DNA from 3 places in the Shewanella marisflavi genome. Region 3 is predicted to be linked to each of the others. Evidence: predicted binding sites of a transcription regulator. Region 3 holds the regulator's gene; each other region holds the start of a gene.
What was found. The regulator NrdR, encoded in region 3, represses ribonucleotide reductase genes. The targets are predictions, from matches to a motif close to AAACACNANATNTNGTGTTT.

Region 1 (5,850 bases), 840 kb from region 3:
CTCATAACTGTATTGGTACTTGTCGAAATCAGGAACCACCTGTTTTAGCTGACCATCTTTACTGGCTTTAACACTGATCAAGCCGCGTGGTGGCTCGATACCGTTAGTGGCGTTAGAGATCTGCGAAGAGGTCTCAGATGGCATCAGTGCAGATAGAGTAGAGTTACGCAGGCCGTGAGTCTTAATCTCCTCACGTAGCGCGTCCCAATCCATGTGCAGTGGTTCGTCACAGATCTTGTCTAGGTCCCGCTTATAGGTATCGATTGGCAGGATACCCTTAGCGTAATTGGTTTCGTGGAAGGCTGGACATGCACCTTTTTCTTTCGCTAGGTTCATCGATGCCTTCAGCAGATAATACTGTATAGCTTCGAAAGTCTTATGGGTGATGCCGTTGGCGCTGCCGTCTGAGTAACGTACGCCTTCTTTAGCCAAGTAGTTGGCAAAGTTAATCACGCCTATGCCCAAGGTACGACGGTTCATCGAGCCTTTGTGCGCCGAAATGATGGGATAGTCTTGGTAATCAAGCAGACTATCGAGTGCGCGCACCGCCAGATCTGACAGGTTTTCCAGCTCATCTAGGCTTTTTATCGCACCCAGGTTGAGGGCCGACAGAGTACAAAGTGCAATCTCTCCATCAGGATCGTCAATGTTGTTGAGTGGCTTAGTCGGCAGTGCTATCTCTAGACAGAGGTTTGACTGACGAACGGGCGCAACCTTAGAGTCAAACGGGCTATGGGTATTACAGTGATCGACGTTCTGGATGTAGATACGACCGGTTGAGGCACGCTCCTGCATCATTAGTGAAAACAACTCGACAGCCTTGATCTGCTTCTTACGAATGCTCTCATCTTGCTCATATTGAAGGTACAGACGTTCGAATTCTGCTTGATCTTCAAAAAAGGCATCATATAGGCCCGGTACGTCAGATGGACTGAACAGGGTGATCATGCCGCCTTGGATCAGACGCTGATACATGAGCTTGTTAAGTTGCACGCCATAATCTAAGTGACGAATACGGTTATCATCGACACCGCGGTTGTTCTTTAATACCAGCAGCGATTCTACTTCAAGGTGCCACATAGGGTAGAAGAGGGTCGCTGCGCCGCCGCGAACGCCACCTTGTGAGCAAGACTTTACTGCGGTCTGGAAATACTTATAGAAAGGTAAACAACCCGTGTGGAAGGCTTCACCACCACGAATTGGACTACCTAAGGCGCGAATACGGCCAGCATTGACCCCGATACCAGCACGCTGTGATACATACTTAACGATAGATGAAGCCGTGGCATTGATTGAATCCAGGCTGTCTCCACACTCGATCAATACGCAGGAGCTAAACTGACGCGTAGGTGTACGCACCCCGGCCATGATAGGCGTAGGTAGCGAGATCTTAAAGGTAGAGGTCGCGTCATAGAAATCTTTCACATACTGAAGACGCGTTTCTTTGGGGTAGTCAGCGAACAGACAGGCCGCCACCAGAATATAGAGGAACTGAGCGCTCTCATAAACTTCGTGGGTGACGCGGTTTTGTACCAGATACTTGCCTTCTAGCTGCTTCACGGCGGCGTAAGAGAAGTTCATATCTCGCCAATGATCGATATAGCTGTCTAGCTGGTCAAGTTCGTCGCGGCTATAGTCGTTCAGAATATGCGTGTCATACTTACCCATCTCCACCAGTCTTACGACATGATCATAAAGCTTTGGCGGCTCAAACTGGCCAAAGGCTTTTTTACGCAGGTGGAAGATTGCCAGGCGCGCAGAAAGGAACTGATAATCCGGCGACTCAGGAGAGATCAGATCGGCTGCAGCCTTAATGATGGTTTCATGAATCGCTTCGGTTGGAATCCCATCATAAAACTGAAGGTGAGAACGTAATTCGACTTCTGATACTGATACGTTATTCAGTCCTTTGGCCGCCCAAGTGATCACTCGGTGGATCTTATCGAGATCGATAGTTTCACGTTCGCCACTGCGCTTTGTGACTTGCATATTGCTGTTCATTGAAGATAAGCCTTGAATTAAATATCGCTATGGGTGAGCTGAGATGTTCACCCTACGTTTCCATGTAAAAACAATCGAAGATGTTAAAAAAGTACCTGAGCACTACAGCTGTTCTAGTGGCTTCGACCGCTGACCATACACAATATATGGTGTTTTTTATTTGTTAGGATACAAGATAGTGAGGTTGCTGCGATATTGCAAGCGGGTTTTTAGGGGACAAGTTGTGGATATCTTGGGGGTAACGCATGGGGTTAGTAACGGCTTACCTTTAACCCTTGTTTTCAATTACGATAGCCTCGTTAGGTCAACTTTTAGGCGACTGATTTGTTGTGTCGCGAAAGCTAAAATATTGCTCAGATCCTTGGGATCGATCGCCGTTGAAAAAGGATCTTAATCACATCCATAAGTTCAGATTTGGTCAGACTCACACAACTGAAGAGGGTGATGTGCGATTTGTCACCTTTTACAGCGACTTACTCTACTTTAGCAATTCAATCACTTCTATTGGGGTGGTAAAACCATAATCATGGGGCCAGAGCTCTGCTTGGTCATTGTTTGCGATATAACCCCAATGGGCGATCCCACCGAGCATCTGACTGTTGCACGCCGCTTCAAGGTCGCGCCTGGCATCTCCAAGATAGAGTATGCGATTGCAGTGTACGCCAAGTTGCTGGGCCGCTAAGCGCATCGGAGCGGGATTAGGTTTGCTCTGGGTTGTCGAGTCACCACTAATAATCGCTGGCATTAAATGGGCCAGTTCGAGACGGTGAAGCAAGGGACGCGCAAAGCGTGCAGCCTTGTTGGTTACCACGCCAAAGGGAATGTCTAGCTCACAAAGGTGGGTAAGCAGGGGGGCTATACCGTCAAATAGCTGCGCTTGATCGCCATTGACCTGGTGATAATGGTGCAGCAGAGCTTGTTGAATTGCCGTCTTTTCCGCCTCATCAATTTGTGGCTCGGCGGCGTTCACCAGGGCAAGGCTGCCGTTAGAGGCGGCGTCTCTGACCTCTACCAAAGATTTAGTCGGATAGCCAAAGTCAGCCAGCGCCAAATTGAGCGCCTGAACAAGGTCGGGCGCCGTATCGACTAAGGTGCCGTCGAGATCGAACAGCACCCCTTTAATCAATTCTGGCTTAGTCATTCTGGCTTAGTCATTCCGGCTTAGTCATTCCGGCTTTAATTATTCCGGTTTTAGTCATCAAGTTGCTTAACCGTGGCAATCATATAGTTGACATCAAGGCTCTTGGTATAACGAAAGATATCGGTCAGCGGGTTATAGGTAATGCCAGTCGCGTCAGTGCACTCTAGATCCACTTTTTCGGCCATACCTATCAACTCGGCAGGTTTTATGTACTTCTTATGGTCATGGGTGCCGACAGGCAACATCTTTAATAGGTACTCAGCGCCAATAACCGTTTCGACATAGGCTCTTAGATTACGGTTAATGGTTGAGAAGAATACATAGCCACCGGGCTTTACCATGTCGCTACAAGCTTTGATCACAGATGCTGGGTTGGGCACGTGCTCTAACATCTCCATGCAGGTCACCACATCATACAAACCTTGATGGCTGTCTCTGTGATGCTCTGCAGTGGTCTGAATATAGTTGATCTCAACCCCTGTTTCTAAGGCATGGAGTTTCGCCACATCAAGGGGCTCGGCGCCCATATCAATTCCGTCTACCTTGGCACCAAGACGTGCCATGCTTTCAGAGAGAATCCCGCCGCCACAGCCAACATCCAGCACTGACTTGCCAAACAAGCCACCGACTGTCTGATCGATAAAATTCAACCTTAAGGGGTTTAGCTTATGAATAGGCTTAAATTCCCCTTCGGGATCCCACCAGGTAGCAGCCATCTTTTCAAATTTTGCAATTTCTTGTGGATCAACGTTGACATTGTGAGTCACAGATTGGTTAGGCACGGTCAAACCTCTGAAGGGGAAAGAATGTTAGGGCTATTATACTCATAGCCCTAGATAAACAAAGGAGATCCCATCGAAAATCTAACCGCTGGGGTGAGATTGCTGTTAAAGCGTTCATCTAAAGCTAAATCGAGCAGGCTTTACCGCGCTAATCAGATATTTGGCGGGAAATTTCAATAGGGTCTAGCGCCTTTAAATATCTGTGTTAGAATGCCAAATCACGTTTTCAGGCTTGACGATATATTGCCTGGTTTTTAAGCAGTATTTTGTCAGCTAAATTTCAAGGGATCGAGCAGTTTATGACTGATCTGGCTTCATCTATAACACCAATTAATATTGAAGACGAATTAAAGAATTCATATTTAGATTACGCCATGAGCGTGATCGTTGGCCGAGCGTTACCCGATGTACGCGATGGCTTAAAGCCGGTTCATCGCCGCGTACTCTTTGCGATGAACGAGTTGAAGAACGATTGGAACAAGCCTTACAAGAAGTCGGCACGTGTTGTCGGTGACGTGATAGGTAAATATCACCCCCATGGCGACTCGGCGGTGTATGACACTATCGTGCGTATGGCGCAGCCTTTCTCAATGCGTTACACCTTAGTCGATGGCCAGGGTAACTTTGGTTCGGTCGATGGTGACGCTGCAGCGGCTATGCGTTATACCGAAATTCGTATGGATAAGTTAGCCCATCAGTTACTGGCTGACTTAGAAAAAGAAACCGTCGATTATGTGCCTAACTATGATGGCACTGAGCAGATCCCGGCCGTATTGCCCACCCGTATTCCAGCCCTGTTAGTTAACGGCTCATCGGGCATTGCCGTGGGTATGGCAACAAACATTCCCCCTCATAACCTATCAGAAGTGATCTCTGGCTGTTTGGCGCTTATCGATGAGCCAAGCCTGTCAATTGAGCAGCTGATGGAGCATATTCCAGGTCCAGACTTCCCAACAGCCGCTATCGTTAATGGCCGTAAAGGGATAGAAGATGCTTATAAGACTGGTCGCGGTAAAGCGGTTATGCGCGCTCGTGCTTCAGTCGAAACCGAAGATAATGGTCGTGAGCGGATTATCGTTACCGAGATACCTTATCAGGTTAACAAAGCTCGTCTGATCGAAAAGATCGCCGAACTGGTTAAAGATAAGAAGATTGAAGGCATTAGCGGTCTGCGCGATGAGTCTGATAAAGACGGTATGCGCATCGTTATCGAAGTGAAGCGTGGTGAAGTGGGTGAGGTGATCCTCAATAACCTTTACGCTCAGACGCAGTTACAAACCTCTTTCGGTATCAACATGGTGGCGTTGACCAATGGTCAACCTAAGCTATTCAACCTTAAAGAGATGCTGGAATGCTTTATTCTTCACCGTCGTGAAGTGGTAACGCGTCGTACAGTATTTGAATTGCGTAAAGCCCGTGATCGTGCCCATATCCTTGAAGCACTAGCCATTGCGCTGGCTAATATCGATCCTATTATCGCGCTGATCAAGGCATCGCCGACACCAGCCGAAGCTAAAGTGAAGTTGATCGAGCAAGGTTGGGCTCTTGGCAATGTACAGGGCATGCTTGAAAAAGCGGGCGATGACGCCGCGCGTCCAGAATGGTTAGCCCCTGAGTATGGTATTCGTGATGGACTTTACTTCCTGACCGAGCAACAAGCACAGGCTATCTTGGACCTGCGTCTGCACAAGTTGACCGGTCTAGAACATGAGAAGATTCTAGGCGAATACGAAGAGTTACTCGAACTTATCGCCGCGCTGCTTTATATCCTGCGCAGTCCAGAGCGCTTGATGGAAGTGATTAAAGAAGAACTTCAGGAAGTGCTGGAAAACTTCGGCGATGAGCGCCGCACCGAGCTGAATGCTTCGGCGGTGGATATCAGTCTTGAAGATCTGATTAATGAAGAAGATGTAGTTGTAACCCTAT
Region 2 (5,850 bases), 1.4 Mb from region 3:
CCGATAAGCCGACGGGAATCGATTGCGTTTGGATCTCGGTCGGCGTGTCGATGCCCATATGTTCAAGGCTGGTCAATAGACGTTTATCGAGTGAAAAATCTGAAAATTGCAATGCTGTGCTCCAAAATAACCATAGGGGCGCATTATACATCGCCGTGAACGATTCAGCCATCGACTTGAGGCGCCAGGATTGTGTTGTCGGGTCGATGACAAATATTTGTGCCGATCAGGCTGCTTGGTGGCTGACTTTGGCTTATGATGAAAAATGAACTCAGTTAAGGTCGGCAAACAGAGATTTGCCAACTATCCCAGGGAGTATTAAAGAGAGTATGGCGAATATCGGCATAGCGCTGGGCAGCGGTGCGGCGAAAGGGTGGGCACATATTGGTGTGCTTAAAGAGCTAGCAAGTATGGGAGTGTTACCCAACAAGGTCGCGGGCTGTTCTATTGGCGCGGTGGTGGGGGCGGCCTATGCGCAAGATAATCTGGATGATCTTGAGGCCTGGGTCAGCAGCTTTTCCAGCTGGGATGTGTTGGGTCTGATGGATCTGAGTTGGCGCAAAGGCGGCTTAATCGGTGGCGAGAAGGTGTTTGATGTGATGCAGCAGCATATCGGCAACCTGGATATCGAGCAGATGCAGATGCCGTTTGCGGCGGTGGCGACCGATCTTTATACCGGTCAGGAGATCTGGTTTAAACAAGGGAACTTGCGCCACGCGGTCAGGGCCTCCTGTTCTATGCCGGGAATTTTGCCACCGGCCAGGGTCGGCGATCGTTGGTTGGTCGATGGCGCAGTGGTTAACCCAGTGCCAGTGTCGGTCAGTCGGGCCATGGGGGTCGATCTTGTGATTGCGGTGGATCTTAATGCCCACCGAAAGGCACGTGTTCAGCAACTGCCGGTGGCTATCTCCTCAGATGTTAAACCTAGCCCAGCCGAGCAGATCAAAGCAGACAAAGAGTTGGAGAGCGGCTTTATGGATCTGTTGGCAAGGGGCCGAGAGTATGTCACTGGCCTAACCGATAAATTTTCGTTGGGTAATCGCAGTGAGCCTGGGATGTTAGCCGTGATGTCTCAGTCGATGGATATTTTAGAACAGCGCCACAAGCGGGTGCGCCTGATGGGCGATCCGCCTGATATTCTCATTACCCCCAATGTGATGGAGATTGGCACCATGGAGTTTCACCGCGCCAGAGAAGCGATAGAAGCGGGTCAGGAGGCGGTGAAGCTGGTGGCACATATCATTCGCGCTCGTATCGATGAGCTTGAGGGCTCATAACCGCTTAATAGCCAGATAATCTAAACCATGGCCTGGTTTTTGCTGATTGCTTAGATAATTCTTAGCAGCAGTCGGAAAATTGACAATGAATTCAATTAGCCGGGCCATTAGCGGTTCACAAGCGAGTCTTATTGCCAACACCTATGGTCAGACGGACAAGGGTGTCGATGGTCATCTGTCGGGTGAAAAGGTGACCCTGTCGCACCAGGCGGCGCAGACCCCTGAGCAGACGACTGGACCTGAGATTAAACAGGAAGAGGTTCATTTTTCTGCCAGAGCGGCCAGGGCGCAAAAGATTGATGCCATGGCGAAAGATTTCTTTGCCTCTGGTCAGTTTGGCCTGGGGGACATTCCTAAGTTGATCCAACGCCTGCATCAAGATGGCATCTTATCCGAAAGTCAGCTCTCCCGCCTCGGTCAGGCAGGGTTTGAGATCCCCAAGGCCGACGAAGCTCAGCCTAACTTACTTGAGTTTATTAACGCCCAGCGCAGTCAATTACAGGCGACTAAGCCAGACAGTGTTATGGTGTCTATTCTCGATGACGCTGAGTCCGTGCTTAAGCAGATGGATAGCTTAGATAGCCAGGGATTGAATCAAAAGGCCGCCAGGGTCTCGGCGCAGCTATCGGTATTTGTGAATGGCGATCAGGCTATGACAGATGCCGACAGGTCTATGTGGCAGGGACTGAAATCGACCATGCAATTGGCCGCCTCTTCGGGAAGTTCGCAACAAGCTTCGGGGCAATTACAGCGTTATTTGGCGCTATCTAAACGAATTACGTAATTTATTCACAGCTTGTCCCATTTTTATCCCGTATCTAGCTTTGTTTGAGTGAGAGGTCAAGGCTAGTTTTGGCGATCAGTGGCCTGGTTGGCAGTAATCTTTTGTCGCAAAATTCCATCGGTAAATTCATGATCTGGATCAAGGTACTTGTTCGCAACTTGTAGCTTAATGCGCTACATATTGTGTTCATCGACTATATTGACACTATATATGGTGTTAGTTTGGCCGTTACTTGAGGAGATATTGAACAATGCCAGTGGTTATTAAGCGGGATGGTTACCGCACGCCTTTTGACGAAACAAGGATTCGAGATGCTGTGATCGCAGCAGCTAATTCGGCAGGTATTGATGATGTTGCCTATGCCACGGCCGTGGCCCAACAAGTACGTCAGTCGGTGGCGGAATTTGACAAAGTTGATATTCACGATCTGCAAGATGCGGTCGAAAATCAGCTGATGGAAGGTCCCTATAAGCAACTTGCCAGGGTCTATATCGAGTATCGTCACGACAGAGATGTTCACCGTGAGCTGAGCAGCCGCCTTAATCGTGATATTCGTGGCCTAGTGGAGCAGAGTAATGCCAGTCTGCTCAACGAAAATGCCAACAAAGACTCTAAGGTGATCCCAACCCAGCGTGATCTATTGGCGGGCATTGTGGCTAAACACTATGCCACCCGTCATATTCTGCCAAGGGATGTGGTATCTGCCCATGAAGCGGGTGAGATCCATTACCACGATCTCGACTACGCACCATTTTTCCCCATGTTTAACTGCATGTTGATCGATCTGGCCGGTATGCTGACCCATGGATTTAAAATGGGCAACGCCGAGATTGAAACCCCTAAGTCTATCTCTACCGCCACGGCGGTGACGGCGCAGATCATCGCCCAGGTGGCCAGTCATATCTATGGCGGCACCACCATCAACCGTATTGATGAGGTGCTGGCGCCTTTCGTGGCCAAGAGTTACGACAAGCATTACCAGGTGGCACTGACCTGGGGTATCACTGATGCCAAAGCGTTTGCCACGGCGCAGACAGAAAAAGAGTGTCACGATGCCTTCCAGTCGCTGGAATATGAGGTCAACACCCTGCATACCGCCAACGGCCAGACACCTTTTGTCACCTTTGGTTTTGGCCTAGGGACTTCATGGGAGTCGCGCCTGATCCAATCTTCTATGATGAAGGTGCGTATGACGGGTCTGGGTAAGAATCGTAAAACCGCAGTTTTCCCTAAGTTGGTGTTTGCTATTCGAGACGGCATCAATCATAAGGCGGGCGACTGTAACTATGACATCAAGCAGATGGCGCTTAAGTGTGCGTCTATGCGCATGTATCCAGATATTCTCAACTACGAGCAGGTTGAGAAGGTCACAGGCTCCTTTAAGACGCCTATGGGTTGTCGCAGCTTCTTGGGTACCTATGAAGAAGAGGGTGAGTTGGTACACGAAGGACGCAATAACTTAGGGGTGGTCAGCCTGAACCTGCCTCGAATCGCAATCGAGGCGCAAGGAGATGAGGCGCGCTTCTATCAGTTACTCGATCAGCGTTTAATCGTTGCTCGCCGCGCCTTGGATACCCGAATCGAACGTCTGCAAGGCGTTAAGGCTCGCGTTGCACCTATTTTGTATATGGAAGGGGCCTGTGGCGTGCGTCTGCGCGCCGATGATGAGATCAGCCAGATCTTTAAAAATGGCCGTGCATCTATCTCTCTGGGCTATATCGGCCTCCATGAGAGCATCAATGCCCTTTATGGCAATGATACCCATGTGTATGACAGCGAAGAGCTCAGGGCGAAGGCGATTGCCATCATCGAGTATCTTAAGGCGGCGACCGTGCGCTGGCGTGAAGAGTCAGGTTATGGCTTTAGCCTCTACAGCACACCGAGTGAAAACCTGTGTAGTCGTTTCTGTAAGCTAGATACTAAGGCCTTTGGCGTGATCGATGGCGTGACAGATCGCGGCTATTACACCAACAGTTTCCACCTGGATGTAGAGAAGAAGGTTAATCCTTACGATAAGCTGGATTTCGAGCAGCCCTATCCAGCGCTCACCAGTGGTGGTTTCATCTGCTATGGCGAGTACCCCAATATGCAAAATAATATTGAGGCGCTGGAAGATGTCTGGGACTACAGCTATAGCCGCGTGCCTTACTATGGGACCAATACACCTATCGATGAGTGCTACGACTGTGGCTTCACCGGCGAGTTTAGCTGTACCAGTAAGGGCTTTACCTGTCCTAAATGCGGTAACCATGAGCCGAGCAGGGTTTCAGTGACCCGCCGGGTATGCGGCTATCTCGGTAGCCCTGATGCCAGACCCTTCAACTATGGTAAGCAGGAAGAGGTGAAGCGCAGGGTGAAGCACCTCTAATGAGGTGACTGCACCTTAGTTAAAGGTGCTGTGGCTAGGTGAAACTCAAGATAGCAAGGTGCCTATAGGCTCTTGCTATCTTTGTGTGAGGCATACATGAATTATCATCAATATTTTCCCATCGATGTGGTGAACGGCCCCGGCACCAGGGTGACCCTGTTTGTGTCTGGCTGTGAGCATCAATGCCGCGGCTGTTACAACCAATCGACCTGGAATCCCTGCTCGGGTCACCTCTTTGATCAGGCGATGATTGAGCAGGTGATTAAGGATTTGAACGATACCCGTATCAAGCGCCGTGGGTTGTCGCTCTCTGGAGGGGATCCTTTATACCCTCAGAACTTGGACGATATCCTGGCCTTGGTGCAAAGGGTAAAAAATGAGTGTCCTGGCAAAGATATCTGGCTATGGACGGGTTATACCTTAGATGAGCTCACGCCAGCTCAGCGGGCGGTGATCGCCTACGTGGATGTGTTGGTGGACGGTAAGTTTGAGCAATCGCTGGCCGATCCCAGTTTGGTTTTTCGTGGCAGCAGTAATCAGGTGATCCACTATCTTAGCGATAATCATGAGTTTAAGGCTTAAGTCATTTAATGGCACAGTCTGTCTTTGGGCATGATGACTTGTCCGCTTCTTCCCCATTAGTGGTATAATGTTCGCCAATTTTGCAGATGCAGCCTATTTTTAGCTAAGGGCTGCATTTGTATTTTAGCTAGATTTTAAGGCAAGTTAATGAATTTAAAGCAAGAGTTACAGCAATTGAACGATCGTCTCGACAAGTATCGCCGCAAGTTAGATGCGGCTGAAAAACGTGGCGATCAGGCGGTGATTTTGCAGTTTAAGCAAGAGATCAATGCGGTAACTAAGCAAATTACCCACGTCAAGCAGCAGCAAAGCCGCCAACTGAACAAAAAAGGCTCAGAGGTGAGTGAGCTGGCTTTTAGTCGCGCGCTCACTAAGGCGGAGCAGGCCGATATGGGTAAGCTTAAGCGTTCGGTGAAAGGCTTGGTGGTGGTTCATCCTATGACGGCGTTAGGGCGTCAGATGGGACTCACTCAGGTAACGGGCTACGCACCTAAGGCTTTTTAAGCTAAAGCAATGATAAATTTGATGCTGGCGTGAGCGACTTCATAGCCTTGACGCCAGTCAAAGCGTATCCTAATGAGCCAAAGTGGTTGCGGTGAAGCAATAACCGATTTCAACACTCGGGTATTTCACTGTTAGGCAAAAACACATAGAATGCTCGGTCTGAGAAAGGGGAGAATCCCTCCACCTTATTATTCTTCTTTATTCGTGTCTCAGACTAGAGCGAGTTGTAAAGGTTATTTCATGTCGATTAAGTATGTCGCCACCTCTAAGCTTCCCACCCCTTGGGGAGTATTTGCCATGCACGGTTTCGAAGATACAGAGACGGGCAAAGAACA
Region 3 (5,850 bases):
GATAACGCTTAGGCGAGCTGAGCAGACGCATACTGGTGACACCAACATCGGCCAGGATCTGCGATCCCACACCCACTTGGCGTGAAGTGCCCTGCCACTGTGCTGGCGCTGCCGCCTCGCCCTTATCTTCAGCTTCAAAGGCTTTTACCTTAGCAACCAACTCTTCGTTACTCTGCTGATGGCCAAGTACTACTAGCACGCCGCCTTCTTCGGCAATACGCGCCATGGCTTTTTCTAGCGGCCAGCTGCGCTTCTCATCACGCTCTGAGTGCAACAAATCATTAAAAGTGTTTTGCAGATGCACACGCACCAAGGCATTAGGCTGTACTTCGCCCTTCACCAATACATAGTGCAACTGGTTATCTATGGTGTCGCGGTAGGTGATCATATCAAACTCACCGAAACGAGTCGGTAGCTTGCACTTAGCCTCACGCACCACTGTGGTTTCTTTGGTGTTACGGTATTCAATCAGATCCGCAATGGTGCCTATCTTAAGGCCATGCTTCTCGGCAAACACCTCAAGATCTGGGCGACGGGCCATGGTGCCATCTTCGTTAAGGATCTCAACGATCACGGCCGACGGCTCATGACCAGCCAAACGAGCCAGGTCGCAACCGGCCTCGGTATGACCAGCGCGGATCAGTACTCCGCCCTCTTGGGCCATCAGAGGGAAAATATGCCCTGGCTGCACGATATCAGATGGCTTAGCGTCGCGGGCAACCGCCGCCTGAACGGTGACGGCTCTGTCATGGGCAGAGATACCCGTGGTCACACCTTCAGCCGCCTCGATAGACACAGTGAAGTTAGTGGAGAACTGAGCATTGTTGTTAGTTACCATCAGCGGCAGGTTAAGCTGCTCGCAGCGGGCCTTGGTCATGGTCTGACAGATGAGGCCGCGGCCATAGGTGGCCATAAAATTGATCGCCTCGGGCGTCACCAGGTTGGCGGCCATGATCAAATCGCCTTCGTTCTCTCTATCTTCGTCATCCATCAAGATAACCATCTTACCCAGACGGATATCTTCGATAATCGCTTCTATACTGTGTAGTGCCATTGTTAGACCTTGAATTGTTAGACCTTGAAATATTTTTATAGTAGGAGTTATTTAATCTGCTATTGGCTGGGATTGCCAGCGTCTATCTTAAAAAGCCGGAGCGAGCTAACAGATCCATAGTGACTGCTGAGCTTTTGGCTGGATTTTCCTCTGCCGACTGAAAACTTAGTAAGCGCTCCAGATGCCGGGCGATCAGATCCACCTCGATATTGACCCTGTCACCCGCCTTAAGATCGATGAGTGTCGTTTCGCTGGCGGTGTGGGGCACTATGGTCAAACGAAAACGCTCACCATCCACCTCGTTTACTGTAAGGCTGACGCCATCTATGGTGATAGAACCTTTATGGGCGATATAGCGCGCCAACCCCTTAGGTGGGGTCAACCAGAATTCGATCGCCTTGCCGCGATACTGTCTGTCATCCACGCTGGCCACACCATCGACATGACCACTTACCATATGGCCACCAAGACGCGTTGTGGGGGTAACCGCCTTTTCCAGATTAACCTTTTGTCCCACCTGATAGTGGGCAAAGCCGGTAAGCGCAACGGTTTCGGCAGAGATATCGGCCACATAGCCATCGGCCATCTGCTCAACCACGGTCAGACACACGCCGTTGGTCGCTATGCTGTCACCCAGCTTAACGTCACTTAAGTCCAGCTTGCCGCTAGCCACTGTCAGGCGAATATCATCGCCGCGACGTTCAATTTTTCTCAGGCTGCCTACAGCCTCAATGATCCCAGTAAACATGACTAACTACTCTTATCGCTAGGTAAATGATTGTGACTCAATTGAAAGGTAAAACGTCTATCGGCTCCGACGCGCCTTTCATCGCAAAGCTTTAGGGCAGGCAACTGCGCCATCTCAGTATAGTCTGGCAATGCCAATAGATTTCGCCCATGGCCACCTAAGATTTTTGGTGCCTGATACAGCACCAACTCATCGGCAAGCCCTTGTGCCATAAAGGCGCCGGCCAGGGTCGCCCCGGCCTCGACCATCACGCTGTTGACCTGAGTGCCCAGATGTTCCAGCAGTGCCTTTAACGGCACCTGTCCATTATCGCTCGGCAGTTGCAACTGACTCACCTGCTCAGGCCAGGCGCTCACCACAGCATCAGGATAGGGCCGGCAGCTCACCAGTAGCACGGGCGAATCTGTGTCAAACAGCTTTGGCTTAGCGCCAAGACGCGCGCGGGAATCGAGCACGACTCTCAGTGGCTGACGAATGTCGGCATCGGTTAATTGCTCACCTAAGCCGCCCAGCTCCTGATGGCGAACATTCAGACTTGGGTCATCGGCCAGTACCGTCTCTATGCCGGTCACGACGGCATCAAAACGGGCACGCATACGCTGCACATCACGGCGTGCCTCTGGACCGGTTATCCATTTAGAGACGCCGTTAGAGAGCGCCGTCTTGCCGTCGAGACTCGCCGCCAGCTTGATGCTGACCCAAGGGAGGCCGGTACGCATACGTTTCATGAAACCTGGGTTGAGGGCGGCGGCATCTTCTTGTTGCAAGCCAACCTCGACCTGAATGCCAGCCTCTTCAAGCATCTTGATGCCACGACCAGAAACTTGGGGGTTGGGATCGGTTACCGCCACCACGACGCGGGCCACTTGAGCCTTTATCAGCGCCTCGGCGCAGGGCGGTGTTCGCCCATAATGGCTGCAAGGCTCTAGGGTCACATAGGCGGTGGCACCTTTAGCTTTTTCACCTGCCATGCGCAGGGCATGCACCTCGGCGTGGGGACCACCAGCGGCGATATGAAAACCTTCACCCACCAGAGTTTCCCCTTGTACGATCACACAGCCGACATTGGGATTGGGGCTTGTGGTGTATTGCCCCTTGCGGGCCAATTGGATGGCGCGCGCCATCATCTGGGAATCAAATTTGGACCAAGCCATGTGTCGCTCGCCATCTCGTCAGAAAAAGGGGGAAGCCCCAGATACGCATTTGTCCTACTTGGCCGGTTTGGCCTTATCGTTTTGCAACTTGGCAATCGCCTCGCCAAATTCGGACACATCTTCGAAAGCGCGGTATACAGAGGCAAAGCGGATATAAGCCACCTTATCGAGATTCACCAGATGATCCATCATCAGGTTACCTATCATCTTAGAGGTCACCTCACGCTCGCCTGTGGCTCTCAGGGTCGATTTAATCTTGCTCAGCGCCTGCTCTATCTCATCCATGGACACTGGGCGCTTCTCTACCGCCCTCAGCATACCTCCGCGTAACTTATCTTCGTCGAAGGGTTGGCGACTACCGTCTTGTTTAATCACTCTGGGCATCACCAGTTCGGCGCCTTCGAAGGTGGTAAATCTTTCATGGCAAAGCAGACACTCGCGGCGACGACGTACTTGATGACCATCGGCCACCAGACGAGAATCGATCACCTTAGTGTCGGTTGCGCTGCAAAACGGACAATGCATTGAGCCTCCAGCAAATGCTAATCAGTATCTCAGAGAGTTTTCCCTTGCAATAGATACAAAAATGGCCGCTACTAATATTAACATCAGTAGCGGCCATCGAAGTTTACCCGATTTAACCCTTAAGGTTAACCGTAAACAGGGTACTTAGCGCACAATTCAAGCACCTGGTTCTTCACGCGCTCGATAGTGGCTTCATTGCTGATGTCATCGAGAATGTCACAGATCCAGTTAGTCAGCTCAACCGCTTCAGCTTCTTTGAAGCCGCGACGAGTGATGGCTGGAGAACCGATACGCAGACCTGAAGTCACAAAAGGTGAGCGTGGGTCATTAGGTACTGAGTTCTTGTTTACCGTGATGTTGGCACGGCCCAGCGCCGCATCAGCATCTTTACCTGTGATATCTTTAGCGATCAGATCCAGCAGGAACAAGTGGTTTTCTGTGCCGCCAGATACCACATCGAAACCACGCTCGATAAATGTGTTAGCCATCGCCTTAGCGTTCACAACCACTTGCTGTTGATATTCCTTGAACTCAGGAGACAGCGCTTCCTTAAAGGCTACCGCCTTACCGGCGATAACGTGCATCAATGGGCCACCCTGACCACCAGGGAATACCGCAGAGTTCAGCTTCTTGTAAAGGTCTTCATCATTCGCCGCAGACAAAATGATACCGCCGCGAGGACCGGCTAGGGTCTTATGGGTAGTAGAAGTTACCACGTGTGCATGTGGCACTGGGTTTGGATAAACACCGGCGGCGATCAGGCCAGCAACGTGGGCCATATCGACAAACAGGTAAGCACCAATCTTGTCGGCGATTTCACGCATACGTGCCCAATCGACGATACCAGAATAGGCAGAGAAACCACCAATCATCATCTTAGGCTTGTGCTCAAGGGCCAGACGCTCCATCTCGTCGTAGTCTATCTTGCCAGACTCGTCGATACCGTAAGGAACGATGTTGTATAGCTTACCAGAGAAGTTAACTGGAGAGCCGTGAGTCAGGTGACCACCGTGAGCTAGGTTCATACCCAGTACGGTATCGCCTGGTTGCAGTAGCGCCATGTAAACTGCGCTGTTGGCTTGTGAGCCGGAGTGAGGCTGAACGTTGGCGTATGTCGCGCCAAACAGTTCCTTGGCACGTTCGATGGCCAGGTTTTCAACGATGTCAACATGCTCACAACCGCCATAGTAACGCTTGCCAGGATAGCCTTCGGCGTACTTGTTGGTCAGCTGAGAACCTTGAGCCTCCATCACGCGAGGAGAAGTGTAGTTCTCCGAAGCGATAAGCTCGATGTGCTCTTCTTGACGACGAGTCTCTTCCTGGATCGCTTGAAACAGTTGCGGATCAAAGTCAGCGATGTTCATCTCTTTTTTCAGCATTGGTCACTCCAGCTGTGAAAGTCTTATAAGGTAGGGTTGCGCCGTATTCTACAGTGCATTCGATCACAATCCCAGCATTTGCGACATGAAAATAGTTGCGATTAAGACTGAGAAATGCTCATCAAATTGGCCCTTAAGGCAAAATAACGCCACTGACGCCTTGTTTTGCAACAATTACTCTTTGATGCGGGATAAAAAGGCGCGATTACAGCCTTTTGTACGAAAACACTGTTTTGAAAACTTAACAACAATGCGGGTCACTAACGGTCATTTCGTCTGCGTAATGGTCAACAAGTTGCAGCCAACAGCCTTGCTCGCGGCCATCGACCTCTCTTAAGCGATATGCGTATCTATGCAGCAGCTTGCTCAGCGGCAATTATTTCATTCACCACGCAGTTTCAGGCCCGAGTTGTGGTGTATAGTCAACGCCAATTAAACGCGAACTCAGTTCATTAATCGCGGTGTTATTACGTCCTGATGAACAAATGCGGCATTGAGGCTCGAAACAAAAGTTTGCCGTCATCGAATCAGGTACTAAAGCCGTCAAAAATCCGATTTAAGTTCAAACTCGATTGCAGTAGAATTGCCCCCATTGTTTCGTCAGTGAGTAAATTTTATGGCTCAGTTTGTATACAGCATGCTACGCGTGGGCAAGATAGTCCCGCCCAAGAAGCAGATCCTCAAAGATATTTCCTTAAGCTTTTTCCCCGGCGCTAAGATTGGTGTCTTGGGCCTCAACGGCTCGGGTAAATCCACCTTACTGCGCATCATGGCCGGTATCGATACCGAAATTGAGGGTGAAGCGCGTCCGATGCAAGATCTTAAGATAGGTTACCTGCCTCAGGAGCCTAAGCTAGATCCGAATCAAACCGTGCGCGAAGCCATTGAAGAGGCCGTCAGCGAGGCCAAGAACGCCCTGACCCGTCTCGATGAAGTCTACGCCCTGTACGCCGAGCCTGATGCTGACTTCGATGCACTGGCCAAGGAGCA

Region 1: the regulator NrdR is predicted to act here: its motif matches at 2,137-2,156, upstream of nrdA (class 1a ribonucleoside-diphosphate reductase subunit alpha).
Region 2: the regulator NrdR is predicted to act here: its motif matches at 2,261-2,280, upstream of nrdD (anaerobic ribonucleoside-triphosphate reductase).

Annotation. Positions count from the first base shown of each region.
Region 1 covers NZ_CP022272.1:2,188,543-2,194,392, reverse strand. The annotation lists gene nrdA (class 1a ribonucleoside-diphosphate reductase subunit alpha) at 1-2,001, opposite strand, end outside; gene CFF01_RS09600 (HAD family hydrolase) at 2,480-3,142, opposite strand; gene ubiG (bifunctional 2-polyprenyl-6-hydroxyphenol methylase/3-demethylubiquinol 3-O-methyltransferase UbiG) at 3,193-3,909, opposite strand; gene gyrA (DNA gyrase subunit A) at 4,224-5,850, shown strand, end outside.
Region 2 covers NZ_CP022272.1:1,608,647-1,614,496, forward strand. The annotation lists gene CFF01_RS07050 (DEAD/DEAH box helicase) at 1-112, opposite strand, end outside; gene rssA (patatin-like phospholipase RssA) at 330-1,277, shown strand; gene CFF01_RS07060 (hypothetical protein) at 1,363-2,061, shown strand; gene nrdD (anaerobic ribonucleoside-triphosphate reductase) at 2,312-4,429, shown strand; gene nrdG (anaerobic ribonucleoside-triphosphate reductase-activating protein) at 4,526-5,011, shown strand; gene CFF01_RS07075 (YibL family ribosome-associated protein) at 5,159-5,515, shown strand; gene ribA (GTP cyclohydrolase II) at 5,756-5,850, shown strand, end outside.
Region 3 covers NZ_CP022272.1:3,027,035-3,032,884, forward strand. The annotation lists gene ribBA (bifunctional 3,4-dihydroxy-2-butanone-4-phosphate synthase/GTP cyclohydrolase II) at 1-1,054, opposite strand, end outside; gene CFF01_RS13455 (riboflavin synthase) at 1,137-1,802, opposite strand; gene ribD (bifunctional diaminohydroxyphosphoribosylaminopyrimidine deaminase/5-amino-6-(5-phosphoribosylamino)uracil reductase RibD) at 1,805-2,956, opposite strand; gene nrdR (transcriptional regulator NrdR) at 3,011-3,481, opposite strand; gene glyA (serine hydroxymethyltransferase) at 3,607-4,860, opposite strand; gene ettA (energy-dependent translational throttle protein EttA) at 5,477-5,850, shown strand, end outside.